Marinobacterium aestuarii: one gene and its partner. The protein of the gene in region 1 binds, or shares a complex with, the protein of each later gene. Links are inferred from orthologs where the notes say so. Each region holds a gene or a part of one and is shown on either strand. Other genes may lie near its edges. The genes, in order: uvrA and mfd.

Region 1 (11,604 bases):
TAAACTCTTCAGTTGCGCAAAACACAAAACCCGGCCTATGGCCGGGTTTTTTTGTGGACGAATGAATAGTTTACAGGTGGGGGCTTACGTTTGTGGGAGCCCGCACCACGGGCAAATTGTCTCGGGGTATTATCCCGCGGCGTTGCGCCGATTCGCCCAGAGACCGGGCTCCCACGATCCTCTACAGCAGTGTCCTATTACTAACCCGCGGCGCTCTGTTGCGCCTGCTTGGCCAGCAGCGGTTTGAGGAAGCGGCCGGTGTGGGAGCCTTCGCAGGCCGCCACCTGTTCCGGCGTGCCGGTAGCGATGATCTGGCCACCCCCGGTGCCGCCTTCGGGGCCCAGGTCGATGACCCAGTCGGCGGTCTTGATCACATCCAGGTTGTGTTCGATCACCACTATGCTGTTGCCGTGATCGCGCAGGCGACTGAGCACGTTGAGCAACTGCTGAATATCGTAGAAGTGCAGACCGGTGGTCGGCTCATCGAGGATATAGAGCGTTTTGCCGGTATCGCGCTTGGACAGTTCCTTCGCCAGTTTCACGCGCTGGGCCTCACCACCGGAAAGGGTGGTGGCGGCCTGGCCGAGGCGAATGTAGGACAGGCCCACATCCATCAGGGTTTGCAGACGACGTGACAGGGCGGGGATGGCGTCGAAGAATTCGCGACCTTCCTCCACTGTCATGTCCAGCACTTCGTGAATGCTGCGTCCCTTGTATTTCACTTCCAGGGTTTCACGGTTGTAGCGTTTGCCCTTGCAGACGTCGCAGGGCACGTAGATGTCCGGCAGGAAGTGCATTTCTACCTTGATGACACCATCGCCCTGGCAGGCTTCGCAGCGCCCACCCTTGACGTTGAAGCTGAAGCGCCCGGGTTTATAACCGCGTGAGCGTGCTTCCTGGGTGCCGGAGAAGAGTTCGCGAATGGGTGTGAAAATACCGGTGTAGGTGGCCGGGTTCGAGCGCGGTGTGCGGCCGATGGGGCTCTGGTCGATATCGATGACCTTGTCGAACTGATTCAGCCCCTCAATGCTGCGATACTCAGCGGGATCCAGAGTGGTGGCGTGGTTCAGTTCGGTCGCGGCTATGGGATAAAGCGTGGCATTGATCAGGGTCGACTTGCCCGAGCCTGACACCCCGGTGATGCAGGTAAACAGGCCCACCGGGATTTCCAGGTTGACGTCCTGCAGGTTGTTGCCCCTGGCGCCGTTGAGCTTGAGTAATTTCTTGGGATCGAGCGGCAAGCGCTTGCCCGGCACTTCGATACGTCGGCGCCCGCTCAGGTACTGGCCGGTAATGGAGTTCTCATTGGCCATTACCTCGGCCGGGGTGCCGCTGGCGATGACTTCACCGCCATGCACGCCCGCGCCCGGACCTATGTCGATAACATAGTCGGCCAGCAGTATGGCGTCTTCGTCATGCTCCACCACTATGACGGTGTTACCCAGGTCCCGCAGGTGACGCAGGGTCAGCAGCAGACGCTCGTTGTCGCGCTGGTGCAGGCCGATGGAGGGCTCGTCGAGGATATACATGACGCCCACAAGACCGGCACCGATCTGGCTGGCCAGGCGAATACGCTGAGCTTCACCGCCGGACAGGGTATCGGCGTTGCGATCCAGTGACAGATACTCGAGCCCCACATTCACCAGGAAGGACAGGCGCAGGCGGATTTCCTTCAAAATCTTGTCGGCGATCTCGCCCTGTTTGCCGCTGAGCTCGAGCTGATCAAAGTAGCTGCAGCATTCACCGATGGGCAGGTGGGTGATTTCCGGCAGGGTGCGCTCGTCGATAAAGACATGGCGCGCCTCGCGTCTCAGGCGGGTGCCGTGGCACGAGGGGCAGGGCTGCATGTTGAGGTATTTGGCCAGATCATCCCGCACCATTTCGGATTCGGTTTCGCGGTAACGTCGTTCCAGGTTGTTCAGCACGCCCTCGAAGGGGTGGGCCTTTTCGACGGAATCGCCGCGGTCATTGACGTAGCGAAAGGAGATGTTGTCCCGGCCGCTGCCGTGGAGAATCACCTTGCGGTGCTTTTCGTCCAGATCAATGAAGGGCGTGTCCATGTTGAAACCGGCATGATTGGCCACGGCCTGCAGCTGCTGGTAGTAGTACAGGCTGCGCCTGTCCCAGCCGCGGATAGCACCTTCGGACAGGGTCAGGCTGTGATCGTGCACCACCTTGTGCGGATCGAAATACTGTCGCACGCCCAGACCATCACAGCCCGGGCAAGCACCGTGGGGGTTGTTGAACGAAAACAGCCGCGGCTCGAGTTCCTGAATGCTGTGGCCACAGGTTGGGCAGGCAAAGCGGGCCGAGAAAATCAGTTCCTCGCCATCGCCGTCCATGTAGCTGATCTTGGCCAGGCCATCGGTGAGCGCCAGCGCAGTTTCGAAGGATTCCGCCAGCCGGGTACTGAGATCGTCCCGTACCTTGAAGCGGTCAATCACCACCTCGATATCGTGTTTGCGGTTCTTGTCCAGCTCCGGCGGGCTGTCCAGATCGACGACGATGCCATCGATGCGGGCGCGCACAAAGCCCTGGGTAATCAGCTCGCTCAGTATATGCAGGTGTTCACCCTTGCGGCCCTGAACCACCGGAGCCAGCAGCATCAGCTTGCTGCCCTCTGGCAGAGCCATGACCTGATCCACCATCTGACTCACGGTCTGGGCGGCCAGGGGCAGGTCGTGGTCGGGGCAGCGGGGCTCACCGGCGCGGGCATAGAGCAGACGCAGGTAGTCGTAAATCTCGGTAATGGTACCCACAGTCGAGCGCGGGTTGTGCGAGGTCGACTTCTGCTCGATCGAGATGGCCGGTGACAGGCCTTCGATATGATCAACGTCGGGCTTTTCCATCACGGACAGGAACTGGCGGGCATAGGTGGACAGCGATTCCACATAGCGGCGCTGACCCTCGGCGTAGAGAGTATCGAAAGCCAGTGAGGACTTGCCGGATCCCGACAGCCCGGTGATGACCACCAGCTTGTCACGGGGAATATCCAGGTCGATGTTTTTCAGGTTATGCGTGCGTGCGCCGCGCACCAGAATCTTGTCCATATACCTTCCCGACGAAGAGACCAAAGCCGTTGATTATATAGCGTTCGCCGCCGGGCCAACACCGGTGCTGCGTTTGAATTCGTTTAGCCGCCCCGGCGTTCTTTGGCAGCTCTGTATTTTTAGCCTTAGTTCTCTGGCCGATTAAATGCCATTGCTGATAGCAGCTATGCTCAATAGTCGTGGGCCTGTGCTGGCTGGCGTTGCATTTTTGGCCCTGCGGGCAAGGGCCAGTAACCGGGCGCGGTCAGAGAATCAGGAGCGACAGCGGCGTCAATACATCAAAATAAACGGGATTATGATGTCTATGGATAATCAAGAACGGGTGATTCATGCGCCTGAGTTTACCCCGGGCAATGCCTTGCAGATCCCGATTTATCGGGTATTGCAGCAGGATGGTTCGATCATTCCCGGTGCCGTGGTGCCGGATCTGGACGAGGCCCAGGCCCTGAAGATTTACCGCGCCATGGTATTTACCCGCGTGCTGGATGAACGCATGCTGGCGGCCCAGCGCCAGGGGCGGTTGAGTTTTTATCTGCAATCCACCGGTGAAGAGGCCACCACGGTCGGGTTTGCCGCGGCGCTGGATGATGCCGACATGATCATGGCGCAGTACCGCGAACAGGGCGCGCTGGCCTATAGAGGCTTCTCGATTGAGGAGTTCATGAACCAACTGTTCGGCAATGATCAGGACTACGGCAAGGGTCGGCAGATGCCGATCCATTACGGCTCCCGCGAGCTGCATTACATGACCATTTCGTCTCCGCTGGCGACGCAGATTCCCCAGGCGACCGGCTACGCCTACGGCCAGAAGCTGGCCGGCCAGCAGCGCTGCACTGTTACAGTATTCGGCGAGGGTGCCGCGTCCGAGGGTGACTTTCATGCGGCCCTGAATATGGCGGCGGTGCTCAAGGTGCCGGTGATTTTCCTGTGCCGCAACAACGGCTATGCCATCTCGACGCCGTCCAGCGAACAGTTTGCCGGTGACGGCATAGCGCCACGTGCGGTCGGTTACGGCATGCAGTCCATTCGGGTGGATGGCAACGATGTGCTGGCAGTCTGCAAGGCGATGCAGGAGGCGCGCAAGCTGGCCGTGGAACAGAATGAGCCGGTACTGGTCGAGGCGATGAGCTACCGTCTGGCGGCTCACTCCTCCTCGGATGATCCCTCCGGCTATCGCAACAAGGCAGAAGAGGATAAATGGCGTGCCAAGGACCCGATACTGCGCATGAAAAACTGGCTACTGGCCCAGAACTGGTGGGATGAAGCCCAGGAGAAACAGCTGCTCGAAGAGCTGCGTCAACAGGTGCTGGCAGCAATGAAACTCGCACAGCAGCGGCCACCGGCGAAGCTCGAGGATTTGATCACCGACGTCTATGATGAGCCGCCGGCGCTGCTCAGGCAGCAACTGGAAAATCTCAAGGCCCACATCCGCAAATACCCCGCGGCTTATCCCAAGAGCGCCGGAGGAATTGATCATGGCTGAGATGAACCTGTTGCAGGCGATCAATAACGCCCTGGATATCGCCATGGCGAGCAACGACAAAGTCATCTGTTTTGGCGAGGATGTCGGCGTATTCGGCGGTGTTTTCCGCGCCACCAGCCATTTGCAGGAGAAATATGGCCGGGCCCGCTGCTTCAATACACCCCTGGTGGAGCAGGGGATCATCGGCTTTGCCAACGGCCTGGCGGCCCAGGGATCGGTGCCGGTGGCCGAGATCCAGTTTGCCGATTATATATTTCCTGCCTTCGATCAGATCGTGAACGAAGCCGCCAAGTTTCGCTACCGCTCCGGCAACCTGTTCGATGTCGGTGGGCTGACGATACGTACGCCCTACGGCGGCGGCATCGCCGGCGGGCTCTACCATTCCCAGTCGCCTGAAGCCTATTTTGCCCATACGCCGGGCCTCAAGATCGTAGTGCCGCGCAACCCGCATCAGGCCAAGGGGCTGCTGCTGGCCTCGATCCGTGATCCAAACCCGGTGTTGTTCTTCGAGCCCAAGCGGATCTACCGCGCCTCGGTGGGCGAGGTGCCGGAAGAGGATTACGAACTGCCTCTGGGGCAGGCGGAAGTACTGAAAGAAGGCACGGACATCACGCTGCTGGCCTGGGGGGCTCAGATGGAGCAGATTGAAAAGGCCGCGGAGCTGGCAGAGAAAGAGGGCATTTCCTGCGAGGTCATAGACCTGCGCAGCGTTCTGCCCTGGGATGCCGACACTGTGGCTGCGTCGGTCATGAAAACCGGCCGTCTGCTGATCAGTCACGAAGCGCCGCTGACGGGAGGCTTTGCCGGGGAGATTGCCGCCACTATTCAGGAGCGATGCTTCCTCTATCTGGAGTCGCCCATTAGCCGGGTTACCGGCCTGGATACGCCTTTCCCGCTGGTGCTGGAAAAGGAATACCTGCCGGATCATCTGAAGCTCTTCGAAGCGATCAGGCACAGCGTTAACTTTTAGTGGAGTCTTCCATGATCAAAGATTTTATTCTGCCCGATATCGGTGAAGGCATCGTGGAGTGCGAGCTGGTTGAGTGGCTTATCCAGGAAGGCGACCTGATCGAGGAAGATCAACCGGTGGCCGATGTCATGACCGACAAGGCGCTGGTACAGATACCCTCACCCTTTCATGGCCGGGTAGTGCGTTTGTTCTATCAGCAGGGCGATATTGCCAGGATTCACTCGCCCCTGTTTGCCGTTGAGCTGGCCGAGGAGCAAGCGCCGATTACGCAACCCCCTGTGGTGCAAGCGCCGGCGGCTGCGGAGCAACCGGCAGCGCAGGCCGCCGCCGAAGCGAAAGAAGAGGACTTTATCCTGCCGGACCTGGGGGAGGGCATTGTTGAATGTGAGCTGGTGGAGTGGCTGGTGAAAGAGGGGGACCTGATCGAGGAAGATCAGCCGGTGGCCGATGTCATGACGGACAAGGCGCTGGTACAGATTCCGGCCCCCCGGGCCGGACGGGTGACGCGTCTGTATTATGCCCAGGGCGAAATGGCCAAGATGCACTCCCCTTTGTTCGCCATTATGCCGTCCTATACCCACAGCACTACAACAGCCGCACCGGCCGCCGCTCCGGTCGCTGCTCCAGCTAAAAAGCCCGCGTCATCGATCAAGGCCCCTGCGGCCGCAGCCTGCCAGGCGGCTGTTCCGCAGGCTAGCGCCTCCCGCCCTGGTGGCAAGGTACTGGCAGGGCCTGCGGTGCGTCGCGTGGCCCGCGAATACGGCCTTGATCTTGCGCAGGTTCCCGGCAGTGGCAAGGATGGGCGTATTCTGAAGGAGGATGTGCAGCGTTATCGCGCAAGCCTTGAGCAGGCTCCTAAAGGTGCCGCCACCGCAGCCGTTAGCACTGAGCCTTCTGTTGCGGCTGTAGCGACAGAGAAGAGCGTGCGTATCGAGCCGATCCGCGGTATCCAGGCAGCCATGGCCAAGCGCATGGTGGAGGCGGTATCCAGTATTCCCCATTTCACCTACGGCGATGAAGTGGACATGAGTGCGCTGCTGCAACTGCGCGGCCAGTTGAAGCTCAAGGCCGAACAGCAGGGCGTGCGTCTGACATTGATGCCCTTCATCATGAAGGCGATGGCGCTGGCGGTGCAGTCCTTTCCCATCCTTAATGCGCGGGTGAATGACGACTGCACTGAGCTGCACTATCTGCCGAGCTGCAATATCGGCATGGCGGTGGACTCAAAGATCGGCTTGCTGGTGCCCAACGTCAAGGGGGTGGAGCGCCTCAGTATTCTTGATATCGCCCGTGAGGTGCAGCGCCTGACCGACGCCGCCCGCACCGGCAAGTTACGCCAGGATGACCTGCAGGGCGGCACCATCAGCATCTCCAATATAGGTGCTCTGGGGGGCACCTTTATGGTGCCGGTGGTCAACAAGCCGGAAGTGGCGATAGTGGCGCTGGGTAAAACCCAGACGCTGCCGCGCTTTGATGCAGCAGGCCAGGTGGTGGCCAGCAGCATCATGAACATCAGCTGGTCGGGCGACCATAGAGTGCTCGACGGCGCGACCATGGCGCGCTTCAGTAACCTGTGGAAAGCCTACCTCGAGGATCCGGCCTCAATGCTGCTTGAGCTGGCATAGTTGCCCTAGCCCCTGGCCCTGAGGGGCAGACATCTTGAGGATCCGTGAGCCGACTTGCCTATGCCCAATGATTACCTGCAACAGTTCTATATCCCGGAAGAGCAGTCGATTTACCTGCTCAGCCACCACGATGCCAAGAAACTCAAGGACTGGTTCCGGCTGTGCGAGGCGCAGCTGCAGCAGCTGGGCTATCGGGATATAGAGCTGATCGGCAAGGGGGCCTTCGGCTTTGTCTTCGCCGGCGTTTCTGGCCAGGGCGAGGCGTCGGTATTCAAGTTTTCCCGTATCACGCTGCCGCAGCATCTGCAGGACCGGCTGGAAGAAGAGGCTTTCATGCTGGGGCTGGTGGAGCACCCCCATGTGCCCAAACTGCTGGCCTTCCAAGCGGTGCATGGCCAGTCGATCCTGGCGATGGAGCGGGCGCCGGGGCGGGATCTGGAAAAAATATCGCTGGAGTGGGGGCCGCTGTCGCCGCGCCTGGTGGTGCGGATCGCGGCGCAAATGGCCGATATCCTGCGTACATTGCGCAGCCACGCGGGCAAGCCCATTGTGCACGGCGATATCAAACCCTCCAATATCGTCTTTGACGCCGAGACCGAAACCGCGGCCCTGATCGACTGGGGTTCAACGGTGTTCGCCCAGCTGGATGCAAACAACCAGTTTGTGGCCGCCAATGTGATGGAGCTGATGTCGGATAACATGCAGCAGACCAACGCCCGGCTGGGGGATGTCTACTTTATCGGCGAGGCGCAGCTTAACGGCGGCTTGTCGTCCCCCCGTTTCGATGAAGACGGTCTGGCGGGCACCCTCTATGCCCTGGCGTCGGGGCAATCCTGCCGTTTTGGTTACAAGGCCATTCCGCCCACCTCACTGGGTTTGCCGATCGAGTTTGCAAGGGTGCTGGAAGCCATGCTGGCGCCGGACCCGGTTGAGCGGGCCCGGGCCGGGGATTATTTTCTGGCGAACATGCACCGCATGGCCCGACTTGTGATGGAGGATCTGCCGACGCCAGCGCCGGTGCCCCAGGTGCCCGTGTGGGTCAGCCCGCGCTACCGCGATATTGATACCGTGGTCTATAGCTCGCGCAAGTCATTCCTGCGTGAAGAGGGTGCGCACGATGTTTTAAGTGCGCTGGATGACGCGCCGCTGGAACGCTACTACAAGAACTTTCTGCAGGGGATGGGGGAGACCGAAAAGGCCTTTCTGGCCGCGGTCAGCCGGCTCGGCAAGTACCCGATTGTGGGCGGCCTGGCGGTGCGCTGGGAGGCGAACGGCGTCTATATCGACTCCAGCCTGGCGCTGCACGATGAACGCCTGCGGGCCTCCTTTATTGCCTCGGTCAATAACATGGTGAGTCTGGCGCGGGCCATTTACCGACAGGGTGTCTTCAAAAGCTGTCTGTTCGATGCCCGTGACACCCTGCATATTGAGCGTGACAGCGAGACTGAGCCCTTCGTTGCCCCCGCCGGAATTTCCTTGCCCTATGAGGTCAGCGCGGCACCGGATCTGGAAAACCAGGCGCGGGTGCATTCGTACTTCGAGGATGGCCGTGACCCCGATGAATTCCTGGAATTGCCCCAGGACATCATGGACATCCTCTGGCAGCTCAACAGGATTCACCACACCGGTCTTATCATCTTCGAGAGCCTGCCAACGCATCTGAAGGTGCACAGTTATTACCGTTTGCTGGACCCGCGTCAGGAGCAGGAGTTCGCCCGTTGCCTGAATGCCATCCTGCAGCGCTTGCCGCTAATCGAAGGGTTGGGGGTTTCAGGCTTTATGAAACTGCCCTACAAGGACACGCGCTTCTTCCCCCATATCGAACGTCTCCCCGAAAGGTACTACCCCAAAAATCCGCGCAAGCTGTAGTGGCGCAACAACTTCAACCGCCGCCGGCTAACTTTGCAGACACTGCCGATTGGCCAGTTAATCGATGTACGCACGGCGCAGCCGATTCGTGCCTGAATAGCTTCTTGGTGAAGAGGTCAATACCGGTACCCGGGCTTAGGCTCAGCCAGTATTTAAACGCGAACTTTGCCCTCATATGGGTTGTTTCCCGCCCGTCGCAGAATTTCCAGAACGGCTTTGGCCGCAGGTGCGAGCAAGTGCTCATCGCGTACGATCAGCCCGTAAGGGGCCAGATTGCGGTCCAGGGCTTTTTGCACTCCTTGCGTCAGTGTGACCTGGGTTAGCATGTTGTAGCGCATGTAATGCTGCACCACGCCCTTGGGCAGCAGTGTGAGCATATTGTTCTGTTCCAGCAGGTTGGTGACCATTAACAGGTTTTCGGCGGTAACTACCCGTGTTGGCGGCAGCATTGCGGCACGGTAAAACAATGCTTCAAACTCCGCGCGCATCACGCTGCCATCGGGAGGCAGCACCCAGTCTTCATGCTGCAGGTCGGCAGGTGACAGCGCTCTGCCCGCGCGGATAAGCGGATGGTCGATACGGGCGCACACATGAATGGGTTCCTGGAACATGGGCTCATACTGAAAGCCATATCGGTCGTGCTTGTCGAAATAACGTGCCACCAGGATGTCGAGCTCGCCGTTATCCAGTGCTTCAAGTAGTTGCTCGCTGGAGCCGGTCTGGATGCTGATTTCCAGATCAGGGTGGGTCTGGCGAACCTTATTGAGGGTATCTGGCAGGAGATCTGCGCAGGGTGTGAGAATAGTGCCCAAGCGGACTCGGCCACTCTGCCCATGACGCATGGCACTTATTTCAGCATAGGCACCGTCAAGGGTGCTGAGCAGGTGATTGGCATGGCGAATCATCGTTTCACCGTAGGCGGTCGGGATAACGCCACGGGCTTGGCGCTCGAACAGGTGGACTCCCAGTGCGTCTTCAAGTTCCTTCAGCAGTTTTGATATTGCCGGTTGGGAGATGCTCAGCCCTTCCGCGGCGTGGTTCAGATTGCAGGTCTCACCCAGGGCGGCCAGCACCAGCAGGTGGCGTTGCTTCAGCCTTGCCCGGATAAACCAGTTTGAGTTCACTGACTTCAAGATATTCACTGCCTGTAGGGATAAGACATATTCAAGCTGATATGAATAATCCAATAATTGATATTTGTTAAGTATATCTAGGCTGGATAATCTTTAGCCACCTGTTTTTATTCATTTCGTCCGCTGTCTGTTGGCAGCTTAACAAGTGGAATAACCAGGGCGTGACTGTGCACAAAAACAACAAGCGGAGAATCGCATGAAATTGCTGAAGACATCCATGAGCCCCGGCCTGCTGGCCCTGATGGCGGCTTTTGCGCTGTGCCCGACGGCGGTAACCGCTGCTGAGGACTGGAAATTTCAGATCAACGTCAACGCTGGCGATGACGAATATCGCATTGCTCAGGAGTGGGCGCGTTCGGTGACCGAGAAAACCAGCGGTGAGATCAATATCGAAATCCTTCCGGGTGGCGCTATCGTTGGCAATAGTGAAACGCTGGACGCAGTAGGTGCAGGAATCCTGCAAGGTCACATCAGTGATCCGGGCTATTTCTCAGGCAAGAATCCGGCCTTTGCCATTTATGGCAATATGGTTGGCGCCTGGTCTGACCCTTATCAATTCCTGGGGTACATGCGCGATGCCGGTGGTGAAGCGCGCTACAACAAGCTGGTTGAGCCCTATAACGTTCATCTGATTCGCGCCGGTGCTGTTGGTGCTGAAGCCCTGATCAGCAAACGCAAGATCGAACATCTGAGTGACTTCAAGGGTCTGAAAATTCGGGCGCCTGAAGGCATGGTGTCCAATATTTTCGCGCTCGTCGGCGCAGCTCCGGTTAACCTTCCCGGCTCTGAAGTCTTCACCGCGCTGGAAAAGGGCGTGATTGATGCCGCGGATTACACAGTGTTCTCGACCAACTACAGCCAGGGCTATCACAGATATGCGCCTTTCGCGGCATATCCCGGGTTCCATTCGCTGCCGATGAAGTCAATCTCGATCAACAAGGCGATCTGGGATGGCCTGACTCAGGATCAGCAAACACTGCTGGAAAATTCGGTAGACGAATTCACCGATAATCTGATTAGTGAACTGAAGCAAAAGGATCAGGAGCAGGTGGCCAAAGCCCTTGACACGGGTGACGTCACTATCACGACCCTGTCCGACGAGGAGCTGGTGCAGTTTCGCAACGCCGCGCGCTCCGAGTGGGACACCTGGCGCGGAAAAAACGCCGATACCGCTGAAGCTGTGGATTCTATCCAGGCATATCTGAAAGAAAAAGGTCTTCTCTGATCTCTCCCGCGATATCAGCCTCGCCATTGGATGGCGGGGCTTGAGTCAGGAATAAGCACCATGAACGATAACACCTCACCGTCTGCCGAAAGTCAGACGCAGTCTGCCCTGCCGGTTACTGAGCAGGAAACCACAGGAATGGACAGGCTGGTCGACAAGGCCGGGAAGCTGGCTGCCTGGCTGGTGCTGATCGCAATGTTGATCAGCGTATTCGAAGTCATTTCACGTTACATCTTCAATGCCCCGACG
Region 2 (12,217 bases), 3.1 Mb from region 1 along the record:
GATCGAATCATTAGCCGCCATGACGTTTCATCCTCCGCTTGATGTTGGCCTGCACCACAAAGCTGTCGATCAGCGGCGCAAAGAGGTTACCGAACAGAATCGCCAGCATCATGCCTTCAGGGAAGGCCGGGTTGACGACGCGAATCAGCACCACCATCAGACCGATCAGGGCACCGAAGTACCACTTGCCGGTATTGGTCATGGACGCCGACACCGGGTCCGTGGCCATGAAGAACAGACCGAAGGCATAACCACCGAGCACCATGTGCCAGTAGAAAGGCACACTGAACATGGGATTGGTATCGGACCCGATCAGGTTCAGCAGCACGGTGGTAACTACCGTACCGGCCAGCACGCCGGCAACGATACGCCAGGCCGCAACCCTGGTGTACAGCAGTACCAGGCCGCCAACGGCGATAAACAGCGTCGAGACTTCACCCACCGAGCCCTGAATGTTGCCGATGAAGGCATCGAACCAGGTGATATTCTGCGCCAGAATGGCATCCACACCGCCCGCTGCAGCCAGACCCAGCGGCGTAGCGCCGGAGAAGCCGTCAACGGCTGTCCAGATCGCGTCACCTGACATCTGCGCAGGATAGGCGAAGAACAGGAAGGCACGACCGGTCAGGGCCGGATTGAGGAAGTTTTTGCCGGTACCACCGAACACTTCCTTGCCGATCACCACGCCAAAGCTGATACCCAGGGCAACCTGCCACAGGGGAATCGACGGCGGCAGAATCAGTGCAAACAGGATAGAGGTAACAAAGAAGCCTTCGTTGACTTCATGGCCACGCTTCATCGCGAACAGCACTTCCCAGAAACCGCCGACCACAAAGGTCACCGCGTAAACGGGAATCCAGTAGGCAGCGCCGTGAATAATGTTATCCCACAGGCTGTCCGGATTGAACGACGTCAGAGCGCCGGCAACACTGCCCTGCCAGCTGCTCGCGTCGGTCAGACCCAGGCTCGCCATGGCGGTGTTGGCCTGAAAGCCAACATTGTACAGACCGAAAAGCACGGCCGGAAAAGTACAGAGCCACACCAGGATCATCATGCGCTTGAGGTCGACGCCATCACGCACGTGAGCGGCGCTTTTGGTCACCTGCCCCGGGGTGTAGAAAATGGTATCCACCGCTTCGTAGAGCGCGTACCAGTTTTCATATTTGCCGCCTTTATGGAAATGCGGCTCCATTTTGTCAAGAACGTTTCTCAGGCTCATTGGATCAGGCCTCCTTCTCGATACGCAGCAGGTTGTCGCGCAGGATGGGGCCGTACTCATACTTGCCCGTACAGGCAAAAGTAAAGAGTGCGAGGTCTTCCTCATCCAGCTCCAGACAGCCCAGCTGCATCGCGGTCACGATGTCGCCGGTAATCAGGGAACGCAGCAACTGTGTCGGCAGGATATCCAGCGGCATCAGCGTTTCGAACTGTCCCACCGGGACCATGGCGCGCTCGGAGCCGTTAGTGCTGGTGGTGAAGGCGAACTTCTTACCCGCATTCAGCACGGACGCAAACATGTTCAGTACCGAGAATTTCTCGGTCCCAGCGGCAATCCAGCCCATGAATTCACGCTTGTAGCCTTCTTCCAGCACGCTCACCTGAGTCGCGTAGCGACCAAGATAGCCCAGAGGGCCTGCGGCGCTGCGGCCATTCCAGATGGAACCACTGATCACGCGATTGGTACCCGGTTTGAGACGACCGGCGCAGACTTCCGCCAGGTTCGCGCCCAGACGGGTGCGCAACAGCGTCGGCTTGTCGACCTGCGGACCGCCCAGGGCAATAACACGCTCGGTCGACAGACGACCTTCGGTGAACAGCTTGCCCATGGCGATAACGTCCTGGTAACCCAGAGCCCAAACGGTCTTGGTGCGGGAGACAGGATCCAGGAAGTGAATATGGGTACTCGCGTTGCCGGCCGGATGAATACCGGAGAACTCGGACAACTGCACGCCTTCAACCGTATTGATCTTGGCGCCTGCCGCCTTGCACAGATAGACCTTGGTCTTGCTCAGCACGGTCAGGAGTTTCAGACCATTGGCAAAGGCCTCGGCCTGCTCGGCAATAACGACCTGAGGATCAGCGGCCAGCGGGTTGGTATCGATCGCGGTAACGAAGATCGAGTGCGGCTCGCTGCCGGGCTGAGGAATCTTGCTGAACGGGCGGGTACGAAACGCCGTCCAGAGTCCGGACTGAACCAGGTTCTGTTCGACCTGAGCACGCTCAAGACCCGCCAGCTGAGTGGCGTCGTACTTGGCAAATTCGACCGCTTCTTCGTTGTCATCCAGTTCGATAACAACAGACTGCAGTACCCGGCGCTCGCCACGGTTGATTTCCTTGACGACACCCGCGCCAGGAGCCGTGAAGTCGACGCCTTCTGTTTTTTTGTCGGAAAAGATCACTTGACCGAGTTTTACCCGGTCCCCCACCTTGACGGCCATCGTAGGCTTCATGCCTACATAATCCGGACCCATCACGGCGACGGAGTGCACCGTCGGAGCAGCGCTGATTCGCTGCTCCGGTGCCCCCGCAATCGGTAGATCCAGACCCTTATTGATCTTGATCATACGCCTCACCCAATCACGTTAACTGTATTTCAGGACTCCGCCCTTGAACATCAGTCATCAACTGAACGCTGCCCCGGCAACGATCAAGATGCTGTTTTGTTTTTGTCCCAAGGAAAGATTTGCCCCGCCAAAAATCCGCAACAGTATAACTGAGCGCAGCCTGTCTTTTCTACAAACTACCTTTGCAATCAGGCCCTTTGCTTCATTTAAGTTCGATAATTTTCAACGCAGGCAAACGCAGCGCACAAAAAAGCACCACGACGGGAATAAAGCCGCACTCAACCAGAGCATCATCAGACCTGATTGCAGAACACAACCCGACCTTGGTCGTACAAGCGGTAAATAAAGGCTGCGCCAGATCAGACAGATACAAAAAAATCTGCCCGCAAATGATCCGAGCAGCACAGAGCCGAAAACAGCAAGGGGGACAAAAAACAATCAAGCAGCGCCCATACAAACAAAAACCGGCTGCACCCAAGGTGCAGCCGGTCAGGCCTCTTTTTCAGAGGCAGAGCCGATCAAGCCTGCATCAGAACGACCCAGGCCAGCGGAATCCGAATCAGATCCCCTTTAGCGGGAACGCCGGCAGGGTGCAGTGCGCCATGGCCTGCATCATGCGGAATACCTGGCAGCTGTAACCGAACTCGTTGTCGTACCAGACGTAGAGTACACAACGCTTGCCATCAACGATGGTCGCCAGACCGTCGACCACACCAGCGGCACGGGAACCGACGAAGTCGGTCGATACGGCTTCGGGTGAGGTGCTGAAGTCAATCTGCTTTTGCAGCTCGGAGAAAAGCGCGGCATCACGCAGGTAGGCGTTCAGCTCTTCCTTGCTGGTTTCCTTCTCCAGGTTCAGGTTCAGAATGGCCATGGAGACATTGGGCGTCGGCACGCGAATCGCGTTACCGGTCAGCTTGCCTTCGAGCTGCGGCAGCGCCTTGGCAACAGCCTTGGCCGCACCGGTCTCGGAAATGACCATGTTCAGACCCGCCGCCCGACCACGACGATCACCCTTGTGATAGTTGTCGATCAGGTTCTGGTCGTTGGTGTAGGAGTGCACGGTTTCAACGTGACCGTTGAGCACACCGAACTGCTCATCGATCTTCTTCAGCACCGGCACAATGGCGTTGGTGGTGCAGGAGGCCGCCGACAGGATGCGATCTTCGTCGATGATATCCTGGTGATTCACGCCCATGACGATGTTCTTGATGCCCTTGCCAGGCGCCGTCAGCAACACGCGGGATACGCCCGTCGCACGCAAATGGAGGCTCAGACCATCGGCATCACGCCACTTGCCAGTGTTATCGATCAGCAGCGCATTGCTGATGCCATAATCGGTGTAATCGATGGTGTCAGGTGCATCGGCAAAGATAACCTTGATCATGTTGCCATTGGCAATCAGGGCCTGGTTTTCTTCATCGACCTGGATGGTGCCCTTGAAGGATCCGTGTACGGAGTCACGGCGCAGCAGGCTGGCGCGTTTTTCCAGATCATTCTCAGCATTGCCACGGCGCACAACGATGGCACGCAGGCGCAGGGACTGGCCGCCACCGGTACGCTCGATCAGCAGACGCGCCAGCAGGCGGCCAATGCGACCAAAGCCGTACAGTACGACATCGGTAGGTTCGCGCTCAGGGGCACCGATTACACTATCGAGTTCTTTTTTCAGGAAGGCTTCGATATCACCGTTGCCTTCGTGCCGAAACTTGATTACGAGCTTGCCGACATCTACGTGGGCGTTGGCAACACCCAGCTTGTCGACGGCTTCCAGTACCGGATAGGTATCATGAACGCTGAGCTCTTCCTGATCCTGCATCATCTGGCGCGCAAAGCGGTGCGCCTTAAGGATATCGGTGACCGAACGCTTATGTACAAGACGTCCGAACACAGAAGTTTCAACATTCCGATCGCGGTAGAGACGGCCGATTAACGGCACCATGGCCTCTGCCAGCGCTTCTCGCGCTTTCCAGTCTGCGAATACTAGTTCTTGGCTCACAGGTAACTCCAAATACGGTCAAGGCTGAAATTGGCTGCGGGCGCATTATCGCTTTTTCCACCAAGCGGGGCAAACTTGCCGGCCTACGACTTTCGCACTGCAGCATTTGGCGCAGGCCCCTGGATCTCAAGCCTGCCCTTTTGACCCCGCAGGCGGTAACATAGGGCGCTTTTGTAGTCGGGGCTTCAAGGAGTCAGCAACCGTGTTTGAACTGGACTATCCGATGCCGGCGGGAGCGGGCGATATCAAGCGTATCGGCCAGTTAAAAGGCTGCGCCCAAGGCTACCTCGCCGCTGCCGCCGCCCGTCACCACAAGGGCGTGACCCTGGTCATCGCCACCAGCAGTGATGCCGCTACGCGCCTGGCCAGCGAAATCGCCTTTTTTGATCCCGAGGTCGAACTGCTGTCCTTTCCCGACTGGGAAACCCTGCCCTACGACAATTTCTCGCCGCACCAGGACATTATCTCCGAACGCATCCTCAGCCTGTATCGCCTGCCGCAGCTGAGCCGCGGCATCCTAATCGTCACGGCGGCCACCCTGATGCAGCGCATAGCACCGCGCCAGTTCATCGGCGGCAACAGCCTGCTGCTGGACACCGGGCAGACGCTGGACCCCAGCGAAACCCGCCAGATGCTGAGCGATGCCGGCTATCGTGCCGTTGAAACTGTGTATGAGCACGGCGAATTCGCCCAGCGCGGCGCCATCCTCGACATTTACCCCATGGGTAGCCGCCTGCCGTATCGCATCGATCTGTTTGATGACGAAATCGAGACGCTGCGGGTGTTCGACCCGGAAACCCAGCGTTCCATCGAACAGGTAGAGCAGGTGCGCCTGCTGCCGGCGCAGGAGTTCCCGTTTGATTCCAGCGCCATCACCGGATTTCGCCAGCGCTGGCGCGAACGCTTTGATGTCGATCCCGGCCGCTGCCCGACCTACCAGGACGTCAGCAATGGCGTGACACCCCCTGGCATCGAATATTATCTGCCGCTGTTTTTCGATAACAGCATGACACTGTTCGACTATCTGCCGGACAACACCCTGGTGGTATGCGACCCGGGCCTGGAGGCGGCGGCCGAGCAGTTCTGGCACGAAGCCCAAGCGCGCTACGAAGAGCGCCGTCATGATATCGAACGTCCGCTGCTGGCACCTGAAGAAGTCTTTACCCGGGTCGATGAACTCTTTGCCGCCCTCAAGCGCCTGCCACGCCTGGTACTGCACAGCGACAGCGCAGGCAACGGCGGCGGCGCCCAGGACAGCTCGTTCGAGGAGCCGCCAACACTGCAGGTAAACGCTCAGTCAAACCAGCCCATGGCGACACTGAACGATTTTCTGGACAGCCACCCCGAACCCATACTGTTCTGCGCCGAATCCGCCGGGCGACGCGAATCCCTGCTCGAGCTCTTCGCTGTCGCCGGCATAAAGACCCGCAGCATCGACAGCTGGCAGGACTTTGCCGAACAGCAGCCACGCCACGGCATCTGTGTCTATCCACTGGAACTGGGCCTCAACCTGCCGGGCCAGTGCCAGCTGATTACCGAAACCCAGCTGTTCGGCCAGCAGGTCTTCCAGCGCCGGCGTCGCAGCCGCGACAAGGAACAGGCCGACCAGGTCATCAAGAACCTGTCGGAACTGCGTGCTGGCGCGCCCGTGGTACACCTCGATCACGGTGTTGGTCGCTATCTGGGCCTGCAGTGCATCGAGCTGGACGGCCAGCAGAATGAATTCCTGACGCTGGAATATGCCGATAACGCCAAACTCTATGTACCGGTCAGCTCACTGCACCTGATCAGCCGCTACGGCGGCAGCAGCGATGAAAACGCCCCGCTGCATCGCCTGGGCACCGAGCAATGGATCCGTGCCAAGCGCAAGGCGGCCGAAAAGGTGCGCGACACCGCCGCCGAGCTGCTGGACATCTATGCCCGTCGCGGCGCCCGCGAAGGTTTCAGCTTTGGCACCCCGGATGCCGAATACCGCCAGTTCAGCGCCAGCTTTCCGTTCGAGGAAACCCCCGACCAGGCTTTGGCCATCGAAGCGGTGCTGCAGGACATGACCGCTCCCCAGCCGATGGATCGCCTGGTGTGCGGCGACGTCGGCTTTGGCAAGACAGAAGTGGCCATGCGCGCCGCCTTCCTGGCGGTGCAAAACAGCAAGCAGGTGGTCATTCTGGTCCCCACCACCCTGCTGGCGCAGCAGCACTACGATAATTTTCGCGACCGTTTTGCCGACTGGCCAGTCAACGTCGAGCTGATTTCGCGCTTTCGCAGCACCAGCCAGCAGACCCAGGCGCAGGCCAAACTCGCCTCCGGCGAGATCGATATCATTGTCGGCACCCACAAGCTGTTGCAGGGCGACATCCAGTTCAAGGATCTGGGCCTGGTCATCATCGACGAGGAACACCGCTTTGGCGTGCAGCAAAAAGAGCGCCTCAAATCCCTGCGCGCCCAGGTGGATATCCTCACCCTCACCGCCACGCCCATTCCGCGCACCCTCAATATGGCCATGTCCGGCATGCGCGACCTGTCGATCATCGCCACGGCACCGGCGCGACGCCTGTCGGTAAAGACCTTTGTGCGCGAGGGCGACAAGCCCATGATCAAGGAGGCCATCCTGCGCGAACTGCTGCGCGGCGGCCAGGTCTATTACCTGCACAACGAGGTCAAAACCATCGAGCGCACCGCCGAAGAGCTCAAGGCGCTGGTGCCCGAGGCCCGCATCGGCATTGGCCACGGCCAGCTGCGCGAACGCGAGCTGGAGAAGGTCATGACCGACTTCTACCACAAGCGCAACAACCTGCTGGTCTGCACCACCATTATCGAAACCGGCATCGATATCCCCAACGCCAACACCATTATTATCGACCGGGCCGACAAGTTCGGCCTGGCCCAGCTGCATCAGCTGCGTGGCCGTGTCGGCCGCTCCCACCACCAGGCCTACGCCTATCTGCTGACACCGCCGGTTGCCAATATGACCCCGGATGCCGGCAAGCGACTGGAAGCCATCGCCCAGGCCAGCGATCTGGGCGCAGGCTTCACCCTGGCGACCCACGACCTGGAAATCCGCGGCGCCGGCGAGCTGCTGGGCGAAGGCCAGAGCGGCCAGATGCAGAGCGTTGGCTTTACGCTTTACATGGAAATGCTGGAGCAGGCCATTCAATCAATGCGCGATGGCAAGACGCCCAACCCGGACGCCCCGCTGCGGCACGGCCCCGAGATCAACCTGCGGCTGCAGGCTCTGATCCCGGACGAGTACCTGCCCGATGTGCACAACCGGCTGATCCTCTACAAGCGCATTTCCAACGCCAGCAACGATGCCCAGCTGCATGAACTCCAGGTAGAAATGATTGACCGCTTCGGCCTGCTGCCGGAACCGGTGAAGAGCCTGTTCCGCATCACGGCACTCAAGCTGCGCGCCAGCGCACTGGGGATTGCCAAGGTCGATGCCGGCGATAAAGGCGGACGCATCGAATTCAACGCCGATACCACTATAGATCCATACAAACTGGTCACCCTGGTTCAGAGCCAGCCGCGACGCTTCAAGCTCGAAGGCGCCAGCCAGTTACGCTTCAATGTCGAAATGACCACACCCGAACTGCGCGCCCAGACCGTCGAAAACCTTCTAAACGAGCTTTCTGCATGAGATTTCACCCAAGCCTCCCCCCGCTGCTCAGCACTCTGGCGCTCGCCTTGCTAACGCTGTGCAGCCTGTTTGCCCGGGCCGAGGACCCCGTCTACAAGGTGGAAGTGCTGATCTTCGCCAACCAGGACCCTGCCGCCCTGAAAGAACAGACCTGGCATAGCCTGGAGATACCCCGCCGTGCGGCGGCAGAACTGGGCAACGGTGGCAGCGGCACTTACCAGCGCCTGCCCGGCAATAACCTGGTACTGACGGCGGAAAAAAACCGCCTCGCGCGTCAACAGGGATTTCGCACCCTGTTCCACGGCGCCTGGTATCAGCCGGTGGGCAACCAGAACAGCAGCCGACCGGTACACCTGCGCGGTGGCCAGCTCATGCCCAACGGCGCCTACGAACTGGACGGCTACATCAGTATCGACCGCGGCAGTTCCCTGCACCTGCGCCCCGACCTGTACTACACCAGCATCAGCTCACAGGCCACCGACAAGCTGCTGATGGCAACCCTGAATACACCGCGGAGCATGAAACCCAACCAGATTCACTACCTGGATAACCCGCTGTTCGGCGTCCTGGTACTGATTCAGCGCTAGTCAGTGCCTGTACATACAAAAAGGGCTCCTTGCGGAGCCCTTTTTTGATCGAAGCCATTTAGCTGCCAAGCACTGCGCTACCGCAAAAGCACCGCTCAGGCGCGAACATCATCCGCGGCGGCATTGATAATGCCCTCATCTGCACGCGCGCCAGCAGCCTTTTCAGAAAATCCTCCAGAAGACTCTCCAGAAGGTTCAGCGCTGACCGCCACCAGCGGCAGGTCGACATAAAACACCGTACCCTGCCCCGGTATACTGTCAAAACCAATCTTGCCGCCGTGGCGCTCAACGATGGCCCGCGTAATGGCGAGCCCCAGCCCGGTACCGCCCAGGCGACGCGTATCCGAAGAATCAGCCTGGGTAAAACGCTCAAACACCTGCGCCTGAAACTCCAGCGGAATACCGGGGCCCGAGTCCGCCACGCTGATACGCAGCTCTTCAGACCCAGACAGCAAGGACACCACAACCTCAGCGCCCGCAGGCGAGTATTTGCAGGCATTGGACAGCAGATTCGAAAACACCTGCAGCAGGCGATTCTCATCCCCCAGCACAAGCGCCTCGCCCGCGCAGGGCACCAGACGGCAGCGCACAGCATACTTGTCGGCATAGCCCTGATTCATCGCCAGCGCCTTCTCGGCCAGCGCATTGGCCGGCAGCGACTGCAGCCTGAGCTCGACGTCTGCGTACTGAATCTTGCCGATATCAAGCAGGTCATTGATCAGGGTTTCCAGCCGCTGACAGTTGTCGTAGGCCAGCGTAATGGCGCCGACCTTCCTGTCGGGGTGAGCGTCCAGCACACCGCCCACCACCAGCCCCAGCGCCCCCTTGATCGAAGTCAGCGGCGTCCTGAGCTCATGATTGACCGTGGAAATAAACTCATCCTTCATCCGATTGACCTTATGCCGCTCGGTCAGGTCATGAATGATCAGGGTGTAGCGCATGCGCTCTCCAATCGGTAACGGACTCACCGCCAGCTCAATGGGCACTCGACTGCCATCAGGACGCAAGGCCCAGGTATCGCAGCGACTGCCTGCGCCGGACAACGACCCCAGCCCACCTGCGCCCGCCACCAGGCTGATGAAAAATTCCGGCACAACGTCACTGATCAATCGCCCGACGAGCGCCTCGGCGGGCTGAGCAAACAGCGCCTCGCCGGCCGGGTTAACCGACTCCAGTCGGCCTTTTCTATCCAGCGTCATAATGGTTTCAATGGCGGTGTTAAGAATCCCGCTCAGCTCCGCCGTACGACGCTGCACCAGCACCCCCACTTCATAGGCCCGGCCGGTCATGGCTAGCAAGAATGCGCCCAGCACACTGGTAAACAGCAGCCCTGTTGCCAGCACACCCCAGGCCTGCCAGCCACGATGACCTGACATATAGCCCGCCGACGGCCAGAACTGCAGCGTCCAGTGCCGCCCACCGACATCAATATCAGCGGTAAAGCCATAGGATGCACTTTCAAAGCCCGCATGATTTTCCGTCCCATAGAGATGACCCCCATCGGACGCCCCTCGATCGTCGATCGACAGCATAATATTGCCAGGTAGCCTGGCGTTCAGGACTGCATCGACAATATCACCGACACGGAAGACACCGACCGCAAAACCAGTGAGATTCTGCCTGCGATCCGCTGCAGTATTGCTTGCTCCGAGATATACCGGATGAAACAGCAAAAAGCCGGATTGAGCCCCGCCCTCCTGCACCAGCGTGATAGGCGCCGTCGCCACCGCAAGCCCCGTATCCCGCGCCCGATTCAGCGCCTCCAGACGCTCGCTACTGGACGCCACATCAAACCCCAGCGCCTTGCCATTGTCGCCCAGCGGCTCCAGATAGGTCGCCACTACATAATCAGGCCGCCTACCCGCCCGCACCAGCGCCCCCGTGGCGTCCCGCTCGGTGATTGCAAAGCCGGGAAAGCCCTCCGCCTGCACTAACTCTTCGAAACCCGCCCTCTGGGTTTCGGTGATACGCGGGTTCCAGCCCAGCCCCTGAATACCGGGCTTTTTCAGCAACATGTTTTCGACGAAGGCTCTGAACTCCGGTCGCATTACCCGGGATGAACTGACAAAAAAGCGCTCGATCGATGCGACAGAATCCAGGTAACTGGCCACACTGGCCCGCAGACTCTCCGCGGCTTCGCTGGAGGCCTTGCGGAACTCGAGCTCGGTGCGCTGCGCTTCCCACTTGCTCACCCAGACAAACAGCAGAACCACCGACGCCAGCGACAACAACAGCGGCACCGCCACCGAATGACGCCGCCCCCACCACAATGATCTGGGCCTGGAAAAACAGATAAACATCAGCGGCGCTGCAATCAGCACACCGATGGTATCCCCCACCCACCAGGTAAACCAGCTGTAGCCGTACTCGGCGATACTGATAACGCCGCCGGCATAGAGACTGGTCGCCCCCACACTCGCATTGACCAGACAGGCCACAGGACCTGCCAACAGCATGAACCTGAAAATATCCTGCTCTCGGGACTGGGACGTCGGATACCCCACCACCCGCTGCACCAGCCAGGCCCCGGTCAGCGCCTGCAGGGCCGCGCCGCTGGCAGCCCCAAGGGACAGCTGCAGCGCCACCAGAGACAAGGCTCCCTGCTCCAGCCCCACCCAGCCATTAAGCAGCATCGACCCCAGAAAGACCCCGGGCCACAGACGATTACCCCAGATCAGCAGGGCCGCGACGGCAATACCGGCGGAGGGAAAAATAGCCGTCGCATAGCCCGGCGGTATGGCCAGCAGCAGCGCCAGCCGCCCCACCAGGGCGTACACGATACACAGTATCAACACCGCCGCCAGCCAGGCTGGTTTAGTCCCAGCATTAAAAAATCTGTCCATATAACGGGGACGTCCCTGTATAAGTTGGAAGAGGAACCCTGCAGCAACGGTGATGATCCCGTAAAGCACCCTAACTCTGTAAATACTCCTGCAGAATAATAGTGCACCATCTTCCCCCGAGGTGCCACAGCAAGGCCGTGCCACACTAACCCACCGCCAGCAGATTACGACGCCGCCACACGCCAGAACGAAGAATCCCGCCTCCCTCTTGCGAGGTGGCGGGATTCATAGAGGCATACCCAGCACGGACTCAGAGCAGCTCGATCAGGCCTGCGATGGCGCCCGCTCCGACCGCGATGCAGCCTGCGACGGCAGCGCTCCCTGCGCCACAGCAGCATCCGGCAACGAGGCCAGGTGCAGCGTCTGGGTCGGAAAGGCCACCTCTGCACCGCGGGCTTCAATGATCTCAATGATGCGCAGCAGCACATCCTGCTTGATCTCATGGAAACGTATCCAGTTGGTGGTGCGCGTAAAGGTATAAACGAAGAAATCGACCGACGATGCACCGAAGCTGTTCAGGTTAACGATCAGCGTCTGCTCCTGATCAATCTCCTCGTGCTGGCGCAGCATGGCATGCACATCCGCCA

What was found.
Region 2: the proteins of uvrA (region 1) and mfd are in contact, whole or in part, in a crystal structure (PDB 4DFC), measured with the Escherichia coli proteins. The link is inferred for Marinobacterium aestuarii from one-to-one orthologs.

What each region holds. Positions count from the first base shown.
Region 1 is NZ_CP015839.1:4,857,353-4,868,956, reverse strand. Bases 1-3,397 are described here. They hold uvrA (excinuclease ABC subunit UvrA), read right to left. Parts: upstream 3,051-3,397; coding sequence 201-3,050; downstream 1-200. Other genes in these bases: A8C75_RS21310 (thiamine pyrophosphate-dependent dehydrogenase E1 component subunit alpha), read left to right, coding at 3,355-3,397; rplQ (50S ribosomal protein L17), read left to right, coding at 1-3. In the rest of the region: more of A8C75_RS21310, read left to right, coding at 3,398-4,533; A8C75_RS21305 (alpha-ketoacid dehydrogenase subunit beta), read left to right, coding at 4,526-5,503; A8C75_RS21300 (dihydrolipoyllysine-residue acetyltransferase), read left to right, coding at 5,515-7,128; A8C75_RS21295 (protein kinase domain-containing protein), read left to right, coding at 7,189-8,997; A8C75_RS21290 (LysR substrate-binding domain-containing protein), read right to left, coding at 9,150-10,121; TRAP transporter substrate-binding protein DctP, read left to right, coding at 10,327-11,355; A8C75_RS21280 (TRAP transporter small permease subunit), read left to right, coding at 11,416-11,604. UniProt on the Escherichia coli protein: The UvrABC repair system catalyzes the recognition and processing of DNA lesions. UvrA is an ATPase and a DNA-binding protein. A damage recognition complex composed of 2 UvrA and 2 UvrB subunits scans DNA for abnormalities.
Region 2 is NZ_CP015839.1:1,786,194-1,798,410, reverse strand. What follows is about bases 4,391-8,400. They hold mfd (transcription-repair coupling factor), read left to right. Parts: upstream 4,391-4,765; coding sequence 4,766-8,200; downstream 8,201-8,400. Other genes in these bases: A8C75_RS08000 (CsiV family protein), read left to right, coding at 8,197-8,400; A8C75_RS08010 (glyceraldehyde-3-phosphate dehydrogenase), read right to left, coding at 4,391-4,563. In the rest of the region: A8C75_RS08025 (Na(+)-translocating NADH-quinone reductase subunit C), read right to left, coding at 1-21; A8C75_RS08020 (NADH:ubiquinone reductase (Na(+)-transporting) subunit B), read right to left, coding at 11-1,219; A8C75_RS08015 (Na(+)-translocating NADH-quinone reductase subunit A), read right to left, coding at 1,224-2,564; A8C75_RS23580 (hypothetical protein), read left to right, coding at 2,608-2,910; more of A8C75_RS08010, read right to left, coding at 3,124-4,390; more of A8C75_RS08000, read left to right, coding at 8,401-8,787; A8C75_RS07995 (CHASE domain-containing protein), read right to left, coding at 8,883-11,630; A8C75_RS07990 (mechanosensitive ion channel family protein), read right to left, coding at 11,895-12,217. UniProt on the Escherichia coli protein: Couples transcription and DNA repair by recognizing RNA polymerase (RNAP) stalled at DNA lesions. Mediates ATP-dependent release of RNAP and its truncated transcript from the DNA, and recruitment of nucleotide excision repair machinery to the damaged site.